3 regions of the Comamonas sp. 14P8.1.4 genome follow, and region 3 is predicted to be linked to each of the others. Evidence: predicted binding sites of a transcription regulator. Region 3 holds the regulator's gene; each other region holds the start of a gene.
The links. The regulator FNR, encoded in region 3, switches genes on or off when oxygen is low (the NO sensors DNR and NnrR bind a similar motif). The targets are predictions, from matches to a motif close to TTGATNNNNATCAA.
Positions count from the first base shown of each region.

Region 1: the regulator FNR is predicted to act here: its motif matches at 1,741-1,754, upstream of AC27VO_RS13715 (oxygen-binding di-iron domain-containing protein).
Region 2: the regulator FNR is predicted to act here: its motif matches at 3,572-3,585, upstream of azu (azurin).

Region 1 covers NZ_JBYOKN010000010.1:72,522-78,721, forward strand. The annotation lists gene AC27VO_RS13710 (alpha/beta fold hydrolase) at 1-793, shown strand, start outside; gene AC27VO_RS13715 (oxygen-binding di-iron domain-containing protein) at 856-1,683, opposite strand; gene lptM (LPS translocon maturation chaperone LptM) at 1,789-1,980, opposite strand; gene cyaY (iron donor protein CyaY) at 1,993-2,331, shown strand; gene AC27VO_RS13730 (penicillin-binding protein 1A) at 2,394-4,775, opposite strand; gene AC27VO_RS13735 (pilus assembly protein PilM) at 5,023-6,102, shown strand; gene AC27VO_RS13740 (PilN domain-containing protein) at 6,099-6,200, shown strand, end outside.
Region 2 covers NZ_JBYOKN010000003.1:68,910-75,109, forward strand. The annotation lists gene AC27VO_RS07305 (SDR family oxidoreductase) at 1-253, opposite strand, end outside; gene AC27VO_RS07310 (CDP-6-deoxy-delta-3,4-glucoseen reductase) at 372-1,409, shown strand; gene AC27VO_RS07315 (Bug family tripartite tricarboxylate transporter substrate binding protein) at 1,637-2,608, shown strand; gene AC27VO_RS07320 (plasmid pRiA4b ORF-3 family protein) at 2,833-3,414, shown strand; gene azu (azurin) at 3,759-4,214, shown strand; gene AC27VO_RS07330 (nuclear transport factor 2 family protein) at 4,404-4,775, shown strand; gene AC27VO_RS07335 (hypothetical protein) at 4,890-5,243, shown strand; gene AC27VO_RS07340 (hypothetical protein) at 5,313-6,029, shown strand; gene trhA (PAQR family membrane homeostasis protein TrhA) at 6,131-6,200, shown strand, end outside.
Region 3 covers NZ_JBYOKN010000004.1:73,980-80,179, reverse strand. The annotation lists cobalamin riboswitch at 175-417, opposite strand; gene AC27VO_RS09650 (DUF904 domain-containing protein) at 589-801, shown strand; gene AC27VO_RS09645 (cell division protein ZapA) at 798-1,319, shown strand; gene AC27VO_RS09640 (sulfite exporter TauE/SafE family protein) at 1,542-2,255, opposite strand; gene hemN (oxygen-independent coproporphyrinogen III oxidase) at 2,261-3,640, opposite strand; gene fnr (fumarate/nitrate reduction transcriptional regulator Fnr) at 3,840-4,565, shown strand; gene AC27VO_RS09625 (hypothetical protein) at 4,689-4,940, opposite strand; gene AC27VO_RS09620 (FixH family protein) at 5,123-5,410, opposite strand; gene ccoG (cytochrome c oxidase accessory protein CcoG) at 5,477-6,200, opposite strand, start outside.

The DNA.
Region 1 (6,200 bases), on a different contig from region 3:
GCCTTTCGCTGCAGTCAACGGTCAACACATCTTCTATACGGACACGGGTGGACGGGACAAGCCGGTGCTGGTGTTCTCGCACGGCTTGTTGATGGATCACAGCATGTTTGATCCGCAGATCGAGGCGCTGCAGGAGGACTACCGCTGCATCACCTGGGATGAGCGCGGGCATGGTCAGACGGCGACGCCGAACGCCTGTGCGCCGTTCAGTTATTACGACTTGGCAGATGACGTAGCCGCCTTGCTGGTCCACTTGGACGTGCAGCAAGCCGTGCTGATCGGTATGTCGCAAGGCGGTTACCTCTCGCTGCGCTGTGCCTTGACGCATCCGCAGCTGGTGCGTGCGCTGGTGCTGATCGACAGCCAGGCGCTGCCCGAAGACCCAGGCCTGATGCCGCACCACATGGCGATGGCGCAGCGCTGGGCCCAGATTGGGCTGGATGAGGTGATGGCCACCACGGTGGAGTCTTTTGTGCTGGGTGAGCGCTGGGCAGGCGCAGCCGCGTGGAAAGCCAAATGGAAGCAGGTGGATGCCGCCAACCTGATGCAGTGTTTCACCACACTGGCGCAGCGCGATGATTTAACGCCGCAATTGGCACGGATACAGGTGCCCGCTTTGGTGATTCACGGTACCCAAGACCGCGCCATTGCGCTGGAACGCGCCCAAGCCATGGCAGATGGCTTGCCGCAGTCGCAATGGGTCAGCATCGAAGGTGCGGGGCATGCCGCCAATCTGACACACCCAGAGCCTGTGAATGCGGCCTTGGCCGATTTTTTGCGGCGCTTGCGCTGACTCTGGTGTCTAAGCGTGGAGCGTGTGCCAGGCATTCGTGTCTGGCGGCGCTATGTCTGGCTTCAGGCGGGTACGGCTTGCGGCGCTGGACGTATTTGTCGCGTGGCCGGATCGATGTAAGCGGCAGGCACTTGGTAGTGGCTGGCGTTGAAGACATCAATCCCACATTCCAGGTTTTCCACCCAGCAGTAAAACTCTTCCACTGCCCGCTTACCCATGATGGGAGCGCCATGCTGCGGGACGAGCATTTGCACATCCAGCTGGCGTGCCATCTGGGCCCACAAGCGCAGGATCTTGTTGGAGACCATGTAGCGACGGTGGAACGCTTCCATGCGCGGAATATGTGCCTTGAGGTTCACCACGGGCTTGCGCGCTTCGATGCCTGAGGTCATGGAGACACCCAGATCCCCCGTGAACAAGATGCGGCTGATCGGATCGTAGAACTGGAAGTTGCCTTCCGAGTGCATGAAGTGCGCGGGCAGCAAAATCAGTTCGCTGTGGCCCAGCGGCAGGCGTGCGCCGCTGTCGGGAACGCCAATGACGCGGTTTTCGGTTTTTCCCACTTTGGTGAAGTGGGGGGCAAAGCGTTCCCAGATGCGTGAGATGACGAGCGAGGCCTTGGTGCTGGTCATCCAGCGATCGAGCGAGGCAATGATGTCTGGGTCAGCGTGTGAAGCAATCACATACGACAGCTTCTGCGGGGGGAAGTGCCGCGTCATGCCCATAAACAGCTCATTGAAAGCCAGGTTGCCACCGGGATCAATGATGGCGCCGGTGCCGTGGTCCACAATCAAGAACTGGTTGCACTGAACGGCTTGGCCGTCTTCCTCCATGAGGTCAGTGAACATGAGGCAAGCGTGCGTCTGGTCGCGGTACAGTTCAATCGCCATGGAGGTGGTGCGTTGGATGAAAAGCGCAGACTCTAGGGCGAATGCACTGCCTAGCAGTTGATGCAGAGCAAGCCGTTTATCCAGAGCATCAGAGATGCCTCTGTCTTATGGTTGAGTGGTGGTTGCCGTGGCCTCTGCAGGCATGGCGGGCACGACGGAATGGGGCAAGGTTGCACGGTTTTGGGCGGCCGGCTCCGTGGGCAGATACAGATCGCCGCGCTGGCCGCAGGCCCCCAGTGCTGCCGTACAAACGGCAAGGGCAATGCACCGGAATAAAATTTGGTGAGCATTCAACATGAGTGGATTGTAATGACCGACCTTGAATATTTAGATAAAGCTGAACAACTGCTGATGGCGGTGGAGCAGTCGTGTGACCGCCTCAATGATGAGGTCGACGCCGACATTGATGCGCAGCGTGTGGGGGGCATGGTGACACTGGTGTTTGCCAACCGTACGCAAATCGTGGTGAACCAGCAAAAGCCGCTGCATGAAATCTGGCTGGCCGCCAAGGCGGGTGGGTTTCACTATAAGTTTGACGGCGCGTCGTGGAAGGACACCAAGGGCCGTGGTGAGTTTTTTGCCCATTTGAGCCAATTTGCCAGTGAACAGTCGGGGTTGACGCTCACGTTCTATGTGTCCGTGGTCTAAGCGGCTGCACCCTTCGAATAAAAAAGCCCAGTGAGAAATCACTGGGCTTTTTTGTGGTCGCGTTAGTTACGGAACAAATCGAGAATGCGGTTGCGCTCTTCAGGCGGCGGCGCCTCGGTTGCCTCTTCGGTGCCATAGCTGGCATCCATGCCCAGGGCGGTGACCCCTGCGGAGCCCGTGAACTCATCAAAGTACCACTCGCCACCGACGTTGGTCACGCCTTCTGGAACGGGGTAACTGGCCACGGGAACATCTTTCAGTGCATGCTGCATGAAGTTGATCCAGATGGGCAGACTCAGTCCACCACCAGTTTCACGAGAGCCCAGGTTGCGCGGATTGTCGTAGCCAATCCATGTGATGGCAGTCAGCGTGGGCTGAAAGCCTGCAAACCACGCATCGACAGCATCATTGGTGGTGCCGGTTTTGCCATACAGGTCCGGACGTTTGAGCGTAGCTTGTGCGCGCGCGGCTGTGCCGGATTTGGCGACGGTCTGCAACATGGTGTTGATGACGAAGGCATTGCGAGGCTCAATGGCGCGCTGTTGCTGTTCCAGTGGTGGAGGCGTGAATTCAGAGAGTACGCGGCCTTTGTGATCCGTAATTTTTGCAATGAGCCAGGGGTTGATGCGGTAGCCGCCATTGGCAAAAACCGAGAAGCCGGTGGCCATCTGCATGGGGGTGACGGATCCTGCGCCCAGGGCCATGGTGAGGTAGGCTGGGTGGCGGTTGGCATCAAAGCCAAAGCGCGTGATCCACTCTTGCGTGAACTTGGGGGTGGTGAAATCCAGCACCCGAATCGATGGAATGTTTTTCGATTTCGCGAGCGCAGTGCGCGCGGTCATCGGGCCTTCGAACCGGTTGTCGTAGTTGCGTGGTTCCCAGGGTTGGCCGCCAGTGACGTTGGAGCCAAACATCAAGGGCGCATCGTTGATCAGCGTGCCAGGGCTCAGGCCTTTTTCCAGTGCGGAAGAGAAGATAAACGGTTTGAACGCAGAGCCGGGCTGTCGCCATGCCTGGGTGACGTGGTTGAACTTGTTTTTCTGGAAGTCAAAACCGCCCACCAAGGCACGGATGGCGCCCGTGCGCGGATCTACCGCAATGAATGCGCCCTCGACTTCAGGCAGCTGTGTGGCAGACCACTTGCCTTTGGCCGTTTCAATAATGCGGATGACTGCGCCGGGGCGAATCTTGATGTTCGGCGCGGCTTTGTCACTCAAACCAGATTCCACGGGCTTCAGGCCATCGCCAGTGATGTTTAGGGTTTGCCCGTCGGGGCGTTGAACGGTCAGCGACTTGTTGGATGCTTCAAGCACCACGGCGGCCAGTACATCACCGTTGTCCGGGTGTTGTGCCAGGGTGTCGTCAATCACGTCTTCCAGCGCGGCTTTGTCGCTAGGCAATGCGATGAATTTCTCTGGACCGCGATAGCGCTGACGGCGCTCATAGTCCATGATGCCTTTGCGTAGCGCGCTATAGGCCACTTCTTGTTCGCCAGCATTCAGGGTGGTGTAGACGTTCAGGCCGCGGGTGTATGCCTCATCGCCATACTGGGTGTATACCAGCTGACGCGCCATTTCGGCCACGTAGTCGGCATTGACGCTGCCACTGCGGCTGGCATTGCGCAGTTGCAGAGGCTCTTCTTGTGCCAGGCGAGCTTGCTCGACCGTGATGAAACCGTTTTCTGCCATTCGCTCAATGATGTAGAGCTGGCGGATACGTGCGCGCTTGGGGTTGCTGATGGGGTTGTAAGCCGAAGGGGCCTTTGGCAGTCCTGCCAGCATGGCGGCCTCGGCCACCGTCACATCTTTCAGTGGCTTGCCGAAATAGACTTCGCTGGCCGCTGCAAACCCGTAGGCACGGTGTCCCAGGAAGATCTGGTTCATATAGATTTCCAGAATTTTTTCCTTGGACAGCAGATGCTCTAGCTTGAATGTGAGCAGCACTTCATAGATTTTGCGGGTATAGGTTTTCTCTGTAGAGAGATACACATTGCGCGCGACCTGCATGGTAATGGTTGACGCGCCCTGGCTCTTGACTTTGCCCAAGTTGGCCAAAGCTGCGCGCAGCATGCCTTTGTAGTCCACGCCGCCGTGTTCAAAAAAGCGCGTGTCTTCAATGGCCAGCACTGCATCGACCATGACCTTGGGGATCTCGTTGATGGGCGTGAGCGTGCGGCGCTCTTCGCCGAACTCGCCAATCAGTGCACCTTCGGCCGAGTAGACGCGCAGGGGGAGTTTGGGGCGGTAGTCGGCCAGCTCGGAAACGTCAGGCAGATTGGGGTATGCCATGGCCAAGGCCACCGCAATCACCATGGCCACCGCAAGCGCACCAGCTACCGCTAAACCAATCAACCACAAAAAAGCCCGCAGCAGCCAGTGCTTGCGAGGGGTGGGATTGTTTTTTTGTTTGGAAGGTTGGGCGCTGGATTCGGGAGAGTTAGGCATGTCGCTCCACTCAAATGAGGAAAGGCATTATAGAAAACGGCAGAGGTCTAGCGCGGGAGGGGATGTGTCGTTGTGTCAACGGGCGTGACCGATGCAGGTCGGCTGACGGGCATCAAAACGTGTGCTTTTGGCAACGATGGTGGGGCAGATCAGGGTGGGGGACGCTTGGTTGATTTATATCCTTGCTGATAGCATGCCTTCAGATCAGGATTTCTATATATCAAAATGAAACGAAAGGGAGGGGCCGGTGACCTCTATGGGATCCCTTTTTAAGCGGCAACCTGCGCCGCTTATCGGTTTGGATATCAGTTCATCTGCCATTAAATTGGTGGAGTTGAGTCAGGGTGGCCAAGGGGCCTGGGTTTTGGAGCGCTGTGCTTCTGAGCCCCTGGAAGCGGACTGGGTGGTGGATGGCAATATCGAAAAATTCGATGAAGTGTCTGACGCACTCAAACGGTTGCTGAAAAAGAGTGGCACACGTGCAAAGCATGTGGCGCTGGCTTTGTCGCATTCGTCGGTGATTACAAAAAAAATCATTCTTCCGGGCAGCCTGAGCGAGCAAGAACTGGAAGTGCAGGTGGAGTCTGAGGCCAGTCAGTACATACCTTTTCCTTTGGAAGAGGTGAGTCTAGATTTCTGCGTCATTGGGCCGAATGCCAAGAACCCGTCAGACGTTGATGTGCTCTTGGCGGCTACGCGCAAAGAGAAGGTTGAGGAAATCAATAATCTGGCCGTACTGGTGGGGCTTACACCGGTCGTGGTCGATGTGGAGTCCTACGCTTCTCGTTTGGCAGCTGCGCGCTGGATGGCTCAGCTCCCCAATGCAGGGGAGGGGGATCTGATTGCTTTGATCAAAGTGGGTGCGCGCAATTTCAGTTTGCAAATTGTGCGCAATGATGAAGTCTTGCACGACAGCGAGCAGGGCTTTGGCGGCGCACAGCTGACGCAGCTCATTGCTCGCCAGTACGGGATCAGTGTGGAAGAGGCGGAGCTCAAGAAAAGAACCGGAGATCTTCCGGCCGATTATGCAGAGGCCGTGCTGCGGCCGTTTGTCTCCAGCGTGGCGCAAGATGTGATGCGGGCACTGCAATTTTTCTTTACCAGCACGCCTTATCACAGCGTCCAGCACATAGCGATGTTTGGTGGAAGCGCAGGTGTTCAAGGCCTGGCGCAAGCGGTGCAAGAACAAACCAAGCTTCCTGTGCATTTGCTCAATCCTTTTGAGAAGATGGCCTTGGGTACTTCCGTGCACCAAAGCAAGCTCAAGCATGAAGCACCGATGTATCTCACTGCATGTGGGTTGGCGATGCGGAGGTTTTTATCGTGATTTTGATAAATCTTCTTCCCCATCGTGAGGCTGCACGCAAGCGACGCAAAGAGGCATTCCAGATCACCATGTTCATGTCGGTGATTGCTGGTTTGCTG
Region 2 (6,200 bases), on a different contig from region 3:
GCAAGCGGCGCAGGCTGCGCACATCGTCCAGATTCCCCAGCAAGGGGGTGATGCCCAACTGCCGCAGCGCGGGCAGCTTGTCGGCCTGTGAAGTCAGCGCCAGCACACGCGGGCCACGTTGCGCTGTTGCCCCCGCACTGCTTTGCAAGGTCTTGGCCACGCGCAGACCCACGTCACCACAGCCGACGATAAGCACGCGGGTGCGCCGAAAACGCGCTGGCAAAGCGCGATGAGGGAATTGGTTTACAGGCAAAATCGATCATCCCCATTGAATACTGTCACGCACCGGGCCGCCGCAAGCGGCCCATTGCCTTTGTAGCTTTGCAAGGCGACGGGTGCGGACACTACAAAACGCCAAGGATAGCCAGAAGATGAGCACCCCCGCCTTCCAGATCACCGTTCAGCCCAGTGGACGCCAGTTTGCCGCGTCCGACAGCGAGACCATTTTGGCCGCAGCCATCAGTGCGGGCGTGGGCCTGCCCTACGGTTGCAAGGATGGGGCGTGCGGTTCGTGCAAGTGCAAAAAGCTCAGCGGCGAGGTCACGCATGACAGCTATTCCGACAAGGCGCTGACGCCCCAGGAGCTGGCCGATGGCATGGTGCTGACCTGCCGCGCCACCGCCCACAGCGACGTGGTGCTGGAATCGCGCCAGGTCACTGATGGCACGACCTTCCCCGTCAAGAAAATGCCGGTGCGCGTGGCCGCATTGGACAAACTCTCCCACGATGTCATGCGCGTGCAGCTGCAACTGCCCGCCAACAATGTGTTCAAGTACTTTGCGGGCCAGTTCATTGAGTTTGTCTTGCGCGACGGCACACGCCGCGCCTACTCCATCGCCACGGCCCCCCACGTGCAAGACAGCGCCCCGGGGCTGGAGCTGCACATCCGCCACATGCCTGGCGGCGTGTTCACCGACCACGTGTTTGGTGCCATGAAGGAAAAGGAAATCCTGCGCGCCGAAGGCCCGTTTGGCAGCTTCTTTCTGCGTGAAGACTCGAACAAGCCGCTGGTGTTTCTGGCCTCCGGCACGGGCTTTGCCCCCATCCAAAGCTTGCTGACCCACATGCAGCACCAGGGCAACACCCGCCCGGTCAGTCTGTACTGGGGTGGCCGCCGCCCTGAGGACCTGTACCGCGATGCCTGGCTGCAGGAGCTGACCACCCACATGCCCCATCTGCGGTATGTGCCCGTGGTCTCGGACGCCCAGCCCGAAGACCACTGGACAGGCCGCACCGGCTACGTGCACCAGGCGGTGCTGGATGACTTTGCCGATCTCTCGGGGCACGAGGTCTACGCCTGTGGCGCGCCCATCGTGGTCGACTCCGCACGCACCAGCTATACCAGCCAGCGCGGCCTGCCTGAAGAGGCCTTCTTTGCCGATGCGTTCACCAGCGCTGCCGACAAGTAAGCCACCGCCCACTACCCCTGCCCAGCCGCCTTGTGCGGCTTTTTTTACGTAAACTTACAAAACCCTCTGCTGGACAGCAAGTCTTCTTGGGTGTAGAGCGCATCAAAAATGCACATTTAACAAGCAAGCAACACTATTCATAGACAAAAAACATAAAACGCGCATGAAAAATTCAAAACAAGGGGGTGCACGTAGTCCCCACACACGAATCTTGCACAATATCCTGCATGAACCGTCGAAACATCCTGCTGACCTCCGTGGCCTTTGCTGCTGCAATGGCATCTCCCCTGGCCCAAGCTGCTGAGCAGCCCATTCGCCTGATCGTGCCTTACGCCCCTGGCGGCCCGCTGGATGTGACATCCCGCGCCCTGGCCGAACGTGTGCGCGAAACGCTGGGCACCGTGATTGTGGAAAACAAGCCCGGTGCGGGCGGCAATATCGGCGTTGACGCCATTGCCAAGGCTGCACCCGATGGCAAGACCATTGGCCTGGCTGCCGTGGCCACCCACGCCGTCAACCCCTGGCTGTACAAAAAGCTGCCCTTTGATGCGAACAAGGACTTTGTCGGCGTGACCCAGATGGTGCGCGTGCCCAATGTCCTGGTGGTCAATGCCGACCGCGCCAAGGAACTGAAGATCAATTCCGTGGCCGACCTCGTGGCCTACGGCAAGGCCCACCCTGGCCGTCTGAGCTATGGCAGCGGCGGTAACGGCAGCGCCGGCCACCTGGCTGGTGAAATGTTCAAGCAAGGGCTGGACTTCACCGCCGTGCACATTCCCTACCGCGGTGCCAGCCCCGCACAGCTGGCCCTGCTGGCCGGTGAAGTGGACTTCAACATCGACAACCTGGCCGCTGCCTCTGCCAACATCAAGTCCGGCAAGCTCAAGGCCCTGGCTGTGACCACCCTGAGCGAAAGCCCGCTGCTGCCTGGCGTGCCTCCACTGTCCAAGAACATCAAGGGCTTTGCCATTGATACGTGGTGGGGCCTGGTGGCGCCCGCTGGCACCCCTGCCGACGTGGTGGCCGATCTGAACAATGCCTTCACCACGGCGCTCAAGGACCCCGAAACACAAAAGCGCTTTGCCGCCCTGATGGCCGAGCCTGTGCCCACCACCAGCAAGCAGTTCGACAGCTTCATGGCCGCTGAGCGCAGCAAGTACGAGCCCGTGGTGAAAGCCTCGGGCGCCAGCGTGGACTGAGCATCGCCCGCATCGATTGCTACTTTCACAGGCACCTTCGGGTGCCTTTTTTACGCCAACCATAAATTGCCGATGGCTTCAGCCATACGGCCAAATCCCCTGCACCCGCAGAGCCAGTACTTACCCGCACCCGCCACACGTCCATGCGAGCTGCGCTAAAACATGGGCATGAAATAACTGCGCACGCCGCAGAACTGTGATTGCCACTGGGAGGAGACTACCCCATGACCAAAACCCGCAGCAGCTACCAACTGCATATTCAGCTGTGCGATACCAAGCCCGCCGTCTGGCGCCGCCTCGTCGTAGCAGATTCGATTACCCTGGCGCAGCTGCACCGCGCCATCCAGGCCGTAATGGGCTGGCAGAACCGCCACCTGTATGAGTTTGAAATTGCGGGCCAGCGCTACGGCCAGCCCGATGCAGACACGCCCGAAGATCCCACCATGGATGCGCGCCGCTACACGCTGGGTCAGTTGCTGCAAGGCCAGGCCCTGGCCGTGCGCTATCTGTACGACTTTGGCGATCACTGGCTGCACCGCATCAAGCTGGAGGCCTTGGCCGCTGTTGGCAGCGATGCGGCGCTGCACAGCCTGCCCATGTGCCTGGGCGGGCGCAATGCTTGCCCCCCCGAAGACTGCGGCGGTATTGCAGGCTTGAATGCCTTGCTGGCAGCGCCCGAGACCGCTGCCACCGGCTTTGATGCCAAGCAGTTTGACCTGCAACGTGCGCAGGCGCGCCTGCACTCGCTGGCACTGCTGCGCGGCACCGCCCCCATGGCCAGCAAGCCAGAAGCGGTCTTGTCCTAAGGCTTGCCTGTCGCCTTCTCTCAAAACCAGAGCAGCCAGCGCTTATTCACCAAGGCTTCCATAGACAAACTATCGATAAGTCATTGAAAAATCAGCGAAAGCTGCTCTTTTTTTGATAAAAACTGCCCTGCCAGCCCGTTCACCGGACGCCGATTTATTGATCCGCGTCATGCCTGCATGCAAAAAGCACGCAAGCGCTGTATGCATTTCTTTAATTTCACAAAACACTGAAAATTCAAGGTCACAATGAGGCCCAACTGGACAGTTCAGTTAGACCCGGTCTAAGGCTGGTAACTGCCGAGCACCTCTCACTTCACCCAGATTGATTCGGAAGGATTCGCGCTATGAAAAAGACTTTGATGACGCTCGCTCTGTTGGCTACTGCTGGAGTGGCTGCCCCCGCCATGGCTGCGGACTGCGCTGTGACCGTCGAAGGCAATGACCAGATGCAATTCAATGTGAAGAACATTGAAGTGCCCAAGGCCTGCAAGAACTACACCGTCACCCTCAAGCACGTGGGCAAGATGCCCAAGTCCTCCATGGGCCACAACCTGGTGCTGACCACCGCCGCTGATGCCACCGCCACCGCTGCGGACGGCATGAAGGCTGGCGCTGCTGCCGACTACGTGAAGGCTGGCGACACCCGCGTGATCGCTCACACCAAGGTCGTTGGCGGTGGTGAATCGACCCAGGTCGTGATCGACGTGGCCAAGCTCAAGGCTGGCACCGACTACACCTACTTCTGCTCCTTCCCTGGCCACTCCTTCATCATGAAGGGCGCCCTGAAGCTGGGCGCTTAATACGCCCACGCAGCTGCCGCGGCGCTCGCCCGGCAGCCCACCTCAAGCCCCGTGCCCATGGCCGGGGCTTTTGTTTTGGGCGCACGCAGCGCCGCTGGTGAAACACCTGTGACCTGCGCACATGCAATCGGCCCGGCGCGCCCCGCTAGCATGCGACAGCTTTTGCCCAACCCTATCCGGAGCCGCTGCATGCCGCACACCCACCCCGAAGACAGCGCCGCACGCATTCCCCTGGAGCTGTACCTGCGCGGCCACGCCGAAGACAACGCCGCACACATGCGCGCCGCCTTTTTGCCCACCGCGCGCCTGGAGAGCGTGCGCGAGGGGCCGTTGACCTCCTGGGACCTGGACTTTTACTGCCAGCGCTTTCGCAACACCCCCGCCCCCGACGAGGCCACGCGCCGGCGCAGCATTGACTGGCTGGACATCACCGGCACCTCGGCCATGGCCAAAGTCACCCTGGTGCACGGCAGCGTCACCTTCACCGACTACTTTGTGTTGCTCAAAACGGAGCACGGCTGGAAGATTGCCAACAAGGCCTTCCACGCCCAGCCGCAGTAAACATCGCGTGCAGTGCCTGGCGCCTGGTGCGCACTGCACTTCATACCCTACTGGCTCAAAGCATTTGCAGCAGCGCGCACAATGCACTTTTTTTGATAGCAAAAAACTTTCACCATGAGCCAGCAAAGCTTTGCAGTTGCATTTTTCACCATCGGCGACATCGACGGTCTGAGCGGTGACGACGTCACCCGCAGCGCCCACATCGACATTCCTGCCGACTGCCTGCCCGTGGCCGCCACCCTGCAATCGGCACGCCAGTGGCTGACCGAACAGCACGCTGCCATCGACATGGAATGCGCAGCCGAGCTGCCTGTGCGCGGCTACTTCAGCTTCAAGACGGCCCAAGGCAATGAAGGCTTCAACGTCGAAAGCGCCCAGCTCGTGGCACTGGACGAAGGCTTTTTGGTGCGTGCAGGTCTGGACAACGGCATCTGCGTGGAAAGCGATCTGCTGGCCATCGCGCTGTAAAAGCACGCCAACAGGCAGCGGCGGTGCGCGGCCGCCTACCGCTCGCCCGCCCCTGCGTACACTGCGGCCATGCATACCGAACACTTTGCCGCACTGCATCTGTTGCTGGACACACCAACCACCCCCACGTCCCCACCCAGCTGGCCCGGCATGCTGCCGCCCGGCGAGTACCGCAGTGACTTTGATAACTGCGCGCTGCCGCAATGGCAGACGCTGCACCTGTGCCGCTGGGCAGGAGCCCCCGGTCTGGCCAGCGATGGCAGTTCGGGCTATGTGCGCAGCACTGCGCGTGTGCAGCACGGCAACCAGTGGTGGGAGTGCTGGCAGGTGGAGTGGGACGACGGCGGTGGCACGCTGCGCGCCAACACCTTGTGGCTGCAGATCGACAGCGACACCCGCTTCACACTGTGCGATGCCCAAGGCCGGGCGAACCGGTATGTGCTGCACGCGGCAGAAGCCGCGCCCGAGGTGCGCTTCTGGCCCGAACCCCTGCAGCCGGGTCACTACTTCGCGCAAGGCCCGGCGACGCCCCAGATGACCCAACTGGAGTGGCTCGATGTCATGGGCGAGCCGGTCTGGCAAACCCCTTGGGGCATCAGTTTCTTGTGCCAGATGCAAGCGCTGGTCGATGGCTGCATCCTGGCTACCGTGGCCTGGGAACACTATGACGGCAGCGCATCGACCGGCGAGCAGCACATTCAACTGCGCATCCATGACGCCCAACATTTCACGCTGACGGACGCCCAGGGCATAACGACCAACTACCGCTGGAGCCAGAACAGCTAGCCCTTACCCATGCGTGCGCCAACGGGCCGCGCCGCTCGCTGACACTTTTGCTTGCCTTGTTCTGGCTTGCAAGCAGTGACATCGTCCCCACCATAAGCAGCATGTATCACGGTGAACGCTTCAACGCCTGGACCCATTTGGTCGGTGCCCTGCTGGCACTGACGGGGGCTG
Region 3 (6,200 bases):
CACAGATGCTGAAAGCCCACCGAGCTACGCCACGGCATGCACCACGCAGCAGAACGACGCAATGCCAATGCAACGACACCAGCGCACCGTGGATTCATCAAGAACATGGGGGATTTTGGAGATATCGACCCGCGCCAGCCTCCCCGCCAGCAATGGGTAACCATGCCCACCGAAGCGGGCACACCAATGTTGGCCGGTATCCGGGCTGGTTCCTCAGGTCCATCGCCTTCCCAAATGCTTGTTCAAGGCATTCAGTGGCTTGTGATGATGGATGGGCGCTATGACTAGCGCCAAGAACTCACCGTTGCGGGGGCAGCGCAGGCTAGGTGGTGCTGAAGGTCAACACCGCCACCCTGCTTCCCGTTGAACTGCAAACTTGTGAACCAAGCTGCGAGCACCAACATTTGAGTGGTCGATTCTAATGCTGGAAAAAGTCTGCTGGGCAGCGCAACCGGCATTCACAGCCCGCACCGGGCCCAATGCACGCCAGCATTGACAGCTTGAAACAAGCTTTTGTAGCTATATCTTGCGATCTGCCCTAAATTTGCGATTCCCTTCAAAAGGGCAGTCCTACAATTGGAGCAATCCATGACGACACCATCCATTCTTGACCCCGTTGCAGGGCGTGTAGAGCTGCTACTGGAGCAGTACGAAGCTATGCAGCACGCGAATCGCCAACTCAGCGAAGAGATCCAGGCTTTGCACAAGGAGCGTGACTCGCTGAAGTCACGCCTGAAAGCTGCGCGGGCACGCGTGGATGAGTTGATCGAACGTTTGCCGGTCAATCAGGAGGCATCTTGAGCCAGCTAGAAACACAAATCCTGCACCAGGACTATCTGCTGACCTGCCCTGACGGACAGGAAGCACAGCTGCTCGAGGCGGTGGAACGGGTGGATCACCAGTTCCAGCAAATGCTGGACAACACCAAGCTGCGTTCGCGCGAGCGTATTGGTGTGTTGCTGGCCGTCAATCTGGCGTTTGAAAGCCTGGAGCTGCGCAACCAGCTGCAAGCCCTGCAACAACAACTTGCTGCACTGCAAGGTGCCCAGGACACTGATGGTGCAGCACTGACTGACGCCGATGCCGAGCGTTTGCACGCTTTGGAAGCCCAAGCCAGCCACGATCAGGCGCTTGCCAGTGCCTTGGTGGATCGCATCGATCAAGCCTTGGCGCAGGCAAGCCAACCGCTGGCGCACACGCAGCCATCCATGGAAGCCATGGTAGACGCAATGCCCGCAACCACCGATATCGGCATCGACACAGATTTAGACAACGCCGCTCAAGTGGAATTGCCCTCCACGCCTGCGGAAAGCCTGTAAAATCGCACCTGTCTGCAATCCGCCGGGCTTTATATTGCCTTGAACCAATGCTCATTGAGCACGGGCTTGATACATTGCCTAGCAAGCGTGATCGTCTCGCGTCAGACGAACCCAACGTTAGGTTGCTCTCGCCCACCTGAACCCCCGGTTCAGGATGACGGCTCGGTGGTTTTGCAGACACCTTCATTCGCCATTCGGCACCACCCCCCAGCGATTTCCCTTCTAGCGGCACCACAGGGACGGCTTGTAGACCAAGTCCATCCACAACGCCCACAGTGATACGGCCACCAGCATCAGGCCTGCAGCGCGTGTTCCCCACTCTGAACGCCAGCGGTTGACCCTCCCGCTGAGCCAGCGCCACGCCAGTGGTGCAGCCAGCAGCCACAGCCCACTGCCCACCCCAAATGCCAGCATGCTGATGCCCCCCGTCCATGCAGAGCCGCTCAGTGCCGCGACCAGAACCGCCGAATAAAGCAAGCCACAGGGCATGCATGCCCAGGCCATTCCCGCCAGCAAGGCACCACCGCGCAAAGACAACACAGGCTGCACCTTGGCCCAGACCACACGCCCTGCGCGCTCCAGCCACACGGGCTGCTGTCCCTGAAACAGCATGAGCAGCCCCCAGGCCAAAATCGCCAGGTGCATGAGGACCCATACAGGGTGCAAGGCAGAGGTTTGATCCGAAAACCAGGCCACTTGCTCCATGGCCAAAGCGGCCACGGCGCCCAGCAAAGCGTAGCCAAGCAGGCGCCCCAGATGAAACTGGCAGGTGCTCCAGCTCCAGGCCCGGCGTTGCGGTGACCATGCTGCATGCATCTGCACGACTTGACCATGGCCCTGGATCACCGCATGGCAAGGTGCCGCACACATGGCAAGACAATGGGGCCCACCCACGAGCCCCATGAAAAATGCGGTCCAAAGCAAGGAAAGAATCATAGGGATCAGATGATCCGCGAGAATCGGGCACGATTGCGATCTGCCTGCAAATAACGGTCAAACACCAAGGCCACGCCACGTACAAAGAACCACCCTTTGGGGGTGACCGTGATGCAGTCATCGGAAATCGTCACCAGACCTTCGTCCTGCTGGTCTGCCAGCGCCTCAATTTCTGCTGCAAAATATTTTTTGAAATCGATGAGCCACGCACTGTTGATGGACTCATAGAACACCTCGCCTTGGCACATGATGGTCATGATCACCGCGCGGCGAATGGTGTCGTCCCGTGACAAGGCCAAACCACGCACCACGGGCAAGCGCCCTTGGTCCAACAGGTCGTAATACTCTTCCAGCGTTTTTGCATTTTGGCTGTACGTTGCTGCCACACGGCCAATCGCAGACACGCCCAGCGCAATCAGGTCGCAATCGGGTTGCGTGCTGTAGCCCTGGAAATTGCGGTGCAAACGCCCTTGGCGCTTGGCCACTGCCAATGCATCCTCCGGCAGGGCAAAGTGATCCATGCCCACATAGACGTAACCCGCAGCCATAAAGCTCTCAATCGCGGCCGACAACATACCCACCTTGTCGGGCGCGGATGGCAAATCGGCCTGCAAGATGCGCCGCTGAGGCTTGAAGCGTTCTGGCAAATGTGCATAGGCATACAGCGCAATGCGATCGGGCCGCAACTGCGCCACCTGCTGCAGCGTGCGCGCGAACGATTCCGGATTTTGCTTGGGCAGTCCGTAGATCAGGTCAACGTTGATCGACTCAAAACCCAGCTCGCGCGAAGCCGCCACCAAATCAAACACCTGCTCTGCGGGCTGCTCGCGGTGCACGGCTTTTTGCACCTCGGGATCAAAGTCCTGCACGCCAAAGCTCAGGCGGTTAAAGCCGATTTCCTTGAGTACCGCCAGTCGCTCTCGCGTGACAGTGCGTGGGTCGACTTCAATCGAATACTCCCCCGCAGGGTCAAACTGAAAGCGCTCGCGCAGCATGCCCCACAGCGCGCGCAATTCATCATCGGTCAGAAAGGTTGGTGTCCCACCACCGACGTGGAACTGGCTCACCGCCTGGCCACGACCGCAATGCTGCAGGTGCAGATCCACCTCACGCTCCAGATAGCGCATATAGGTGACCGCACGCTCATGGTGCTTGGTAATGATCTTGTTGCAGGCGCAGTAGTAGCACAGCGAATCGCAAAACGGGATGTGCACATACAGCGACATCGGCTGCTTGGCCGCAGCGGCCACTTTGCGCTGCTTGAGGGCCAAGATATAGTCACTATCGCCAAACGCCTCCACAAACCTATCCGCTGTGGGGTAGGACGTGTAGCGTGGACCTGGCACGTCATAGCGACGCAAGAGCTCGGGGGTGACAACTGTCATGAAGTTCTTCCTTGATGACAGGACTTTGCAACAATTGGCCACCTTCATCCTTGACGTGCATCAAGAGGTTGCTGTACAAGCGATGTCACAATTTAACTTACATCATTCATAGCAACTGCGAGCAATTCGATAGTTTCTTTTTTCTGATCTTTAACCGCACAAGCCTTTGATCTCTCCAAGACCCCGGGCTTTTGAGTACATGACTCCTCCAACCATCAAAGTTACCTGCTCCAACTGCAATCTGCGCGAACTCTGCATGCCCGTAGGCCTGAATGAGCAGCAGCTGCAGCGCATTGATGACATTGTGGCCACGCGCCGCAAAGTCAAACGCGGAGCAACGCTGTTTCGCAATGGAGAAGCATTCACATCGCTCTACGCCATTCGAACCGGTTTTTTCAAGACCTGCGTCGCCACAGAAGATGGTCGCGATCAAGTGACCGGTTTCCAGATGGCCGGCGAAATCATTGGTTTGGATGGCATTGTCAATGACCACCACACCTGTGACGCCGTCGCACTGGAAGACGCGGAAGTGTGCGTGATGCCTTTCGATGGTCTGGAAGAAATCTCGCGCGAAGTGACCGCACTGCAAAGCCATGTGCACAAAGTCATGAGCCGCGAAATTGTGCGTGAGCACAGCGTGATGCTGCTGCTGGGCAGCATGCGCGCCGAAGAGCGCTTGGCTGCCTTCATTTTGAACCTGGTGCAACGCCTGCATGCCCGCGGTTTCTCGTCTTCTGAGCTGGTGCTGCGCATGACGCGTGAAGAAATCGGCAGCTACCTGGGCCTGAAGCTGGAGACCGTCAGCCGCACGTTCTCCAAGTTTGTGGAAGAAGGCATGGTGGAAGTCAAACAGCGCCACGTGCGCATTCTGGATACGGCGGCCCTGCAACGTCTGGTCAACAGCCAGCACGAATGCAATAAATAAGCGCTACCCACCATCAAAAAAAACCTCCCCGCTTTCGCCAGGGAGGTTTTTTTATGGCCAACGTTCAGGCTAACCAGCGGCGCAGCGCCAGCGCAGGCGACTTATGCGGCCAGGCGCTTCACTTCACAGTGCAGAGGGCTGTGCATTCACCTCAGCGGCAGACATGGACAGCAGCACCGTCAGATAACCCGCCGCCGCAAACACGGCCCAGAATGCAAAAAATGCCAAGGTGTAAATGGCCGTGCGGGACAGCTGCACACCCTGCCCCAGCCACAACATGTCTTGCGGATCAAAGGCGGCAAACACCAGCATTTCCATCACACCGGCCGCCAAGAAGGCAGGCCACAGAATCCACATTAAACGACGTGTCCACATACACCCTCCTTCGCATGAAGTCTGTACCTATTGTGAACATCGATCCTTTGGCTGGTGTGTGGGAGAAACACTCAATAAAAACAATAGCTGCAAGCGCTTATCAAGCAATGATTTGAAATGGATTCAATCCTCAAGCCATTGCATACCAAGCGCTAGCAGCTACTGATAGTGAAGCACCCGTTTTACTTGGGTGAAAGATCAGGCAAGTCTGCATCCGGCGTGGTGGCATGGTTGCGTGCCGCACCGGCTGGGGCCAGGCTTTTTTCGGCATGTCGCAGCTCCTGATTGATATGCAGCCCCTTTTGGTAGTAGTTCTCATCGACCACCGGATCTGCACCGCGCATGGCAATCATGGCCGTTGTCACACCGGCCACCACGACAATCGCAGGGCCTGCCAGCACCAGCCATACGTGCCCGTATTTCCACCAGGGGCCCGACTTCTTTTCCAGCTTCTTTGCAATCTGAGACATACCAAACTCTCTTTGAATCAAACAGGGTGTGCAAGGGCTACGCCTTCCACACACCATGCACCGCTTTTAGCGCGGCACGATAAACACCGACTTCTCCAGCACGTGACCCTGGCCGCTTTGCGCCGTGATCTCGAACTCGATCGGGTGTGAGCCCGCCTGCGCAGACCCATATGGGATCTGCACCCGCACCGCAACCCCACGCGTCTGCGCTGCATCTACCGCAACAGCCGTAGCTTCCGCCACCTCAATGCCCTGCAGCCCCTTGACCGTGACCACATAGGTCTGCGCCAGCTCTGTCGCATTCATGACCTGCAGGCGGTACACATTCTCCAGCTTGCCACCCGAGGCAATGCGCGCCAGCGAGGCACGGTCACGAATCACGTCGACTTTCAGCGGCTCACGCACAGCCATGCTGACCACCATGGCCACCGACAGCGCCAGCAAAATGGCTGAATAAATCAATACACGAGGCCGAACAATACGACGCAGAATTTGCGCGCCCGACCAGCCCTGACTGACCGCATTCTGGGTGGTCAAGCGAATCAGGCCACGTGGATAGTTCATGTTATCCATCACGTTGTTGCATGCATCCACACACAAGCCACAACCGATGCACTCGTACTGCAGGCCGTTGCGAATATCAATGCCCACCGGGCAGACTTGCACACACAGCTTGCAGTCAATGCAGTCACCCAGCCCTTGGGAGCGGTAATCGGACTCTTTTTTGCGTGGACCACGCGCTTCACCGCGGGGTGCGTCATAGCTGACGATCAACGTGTCTTTGTCAAAC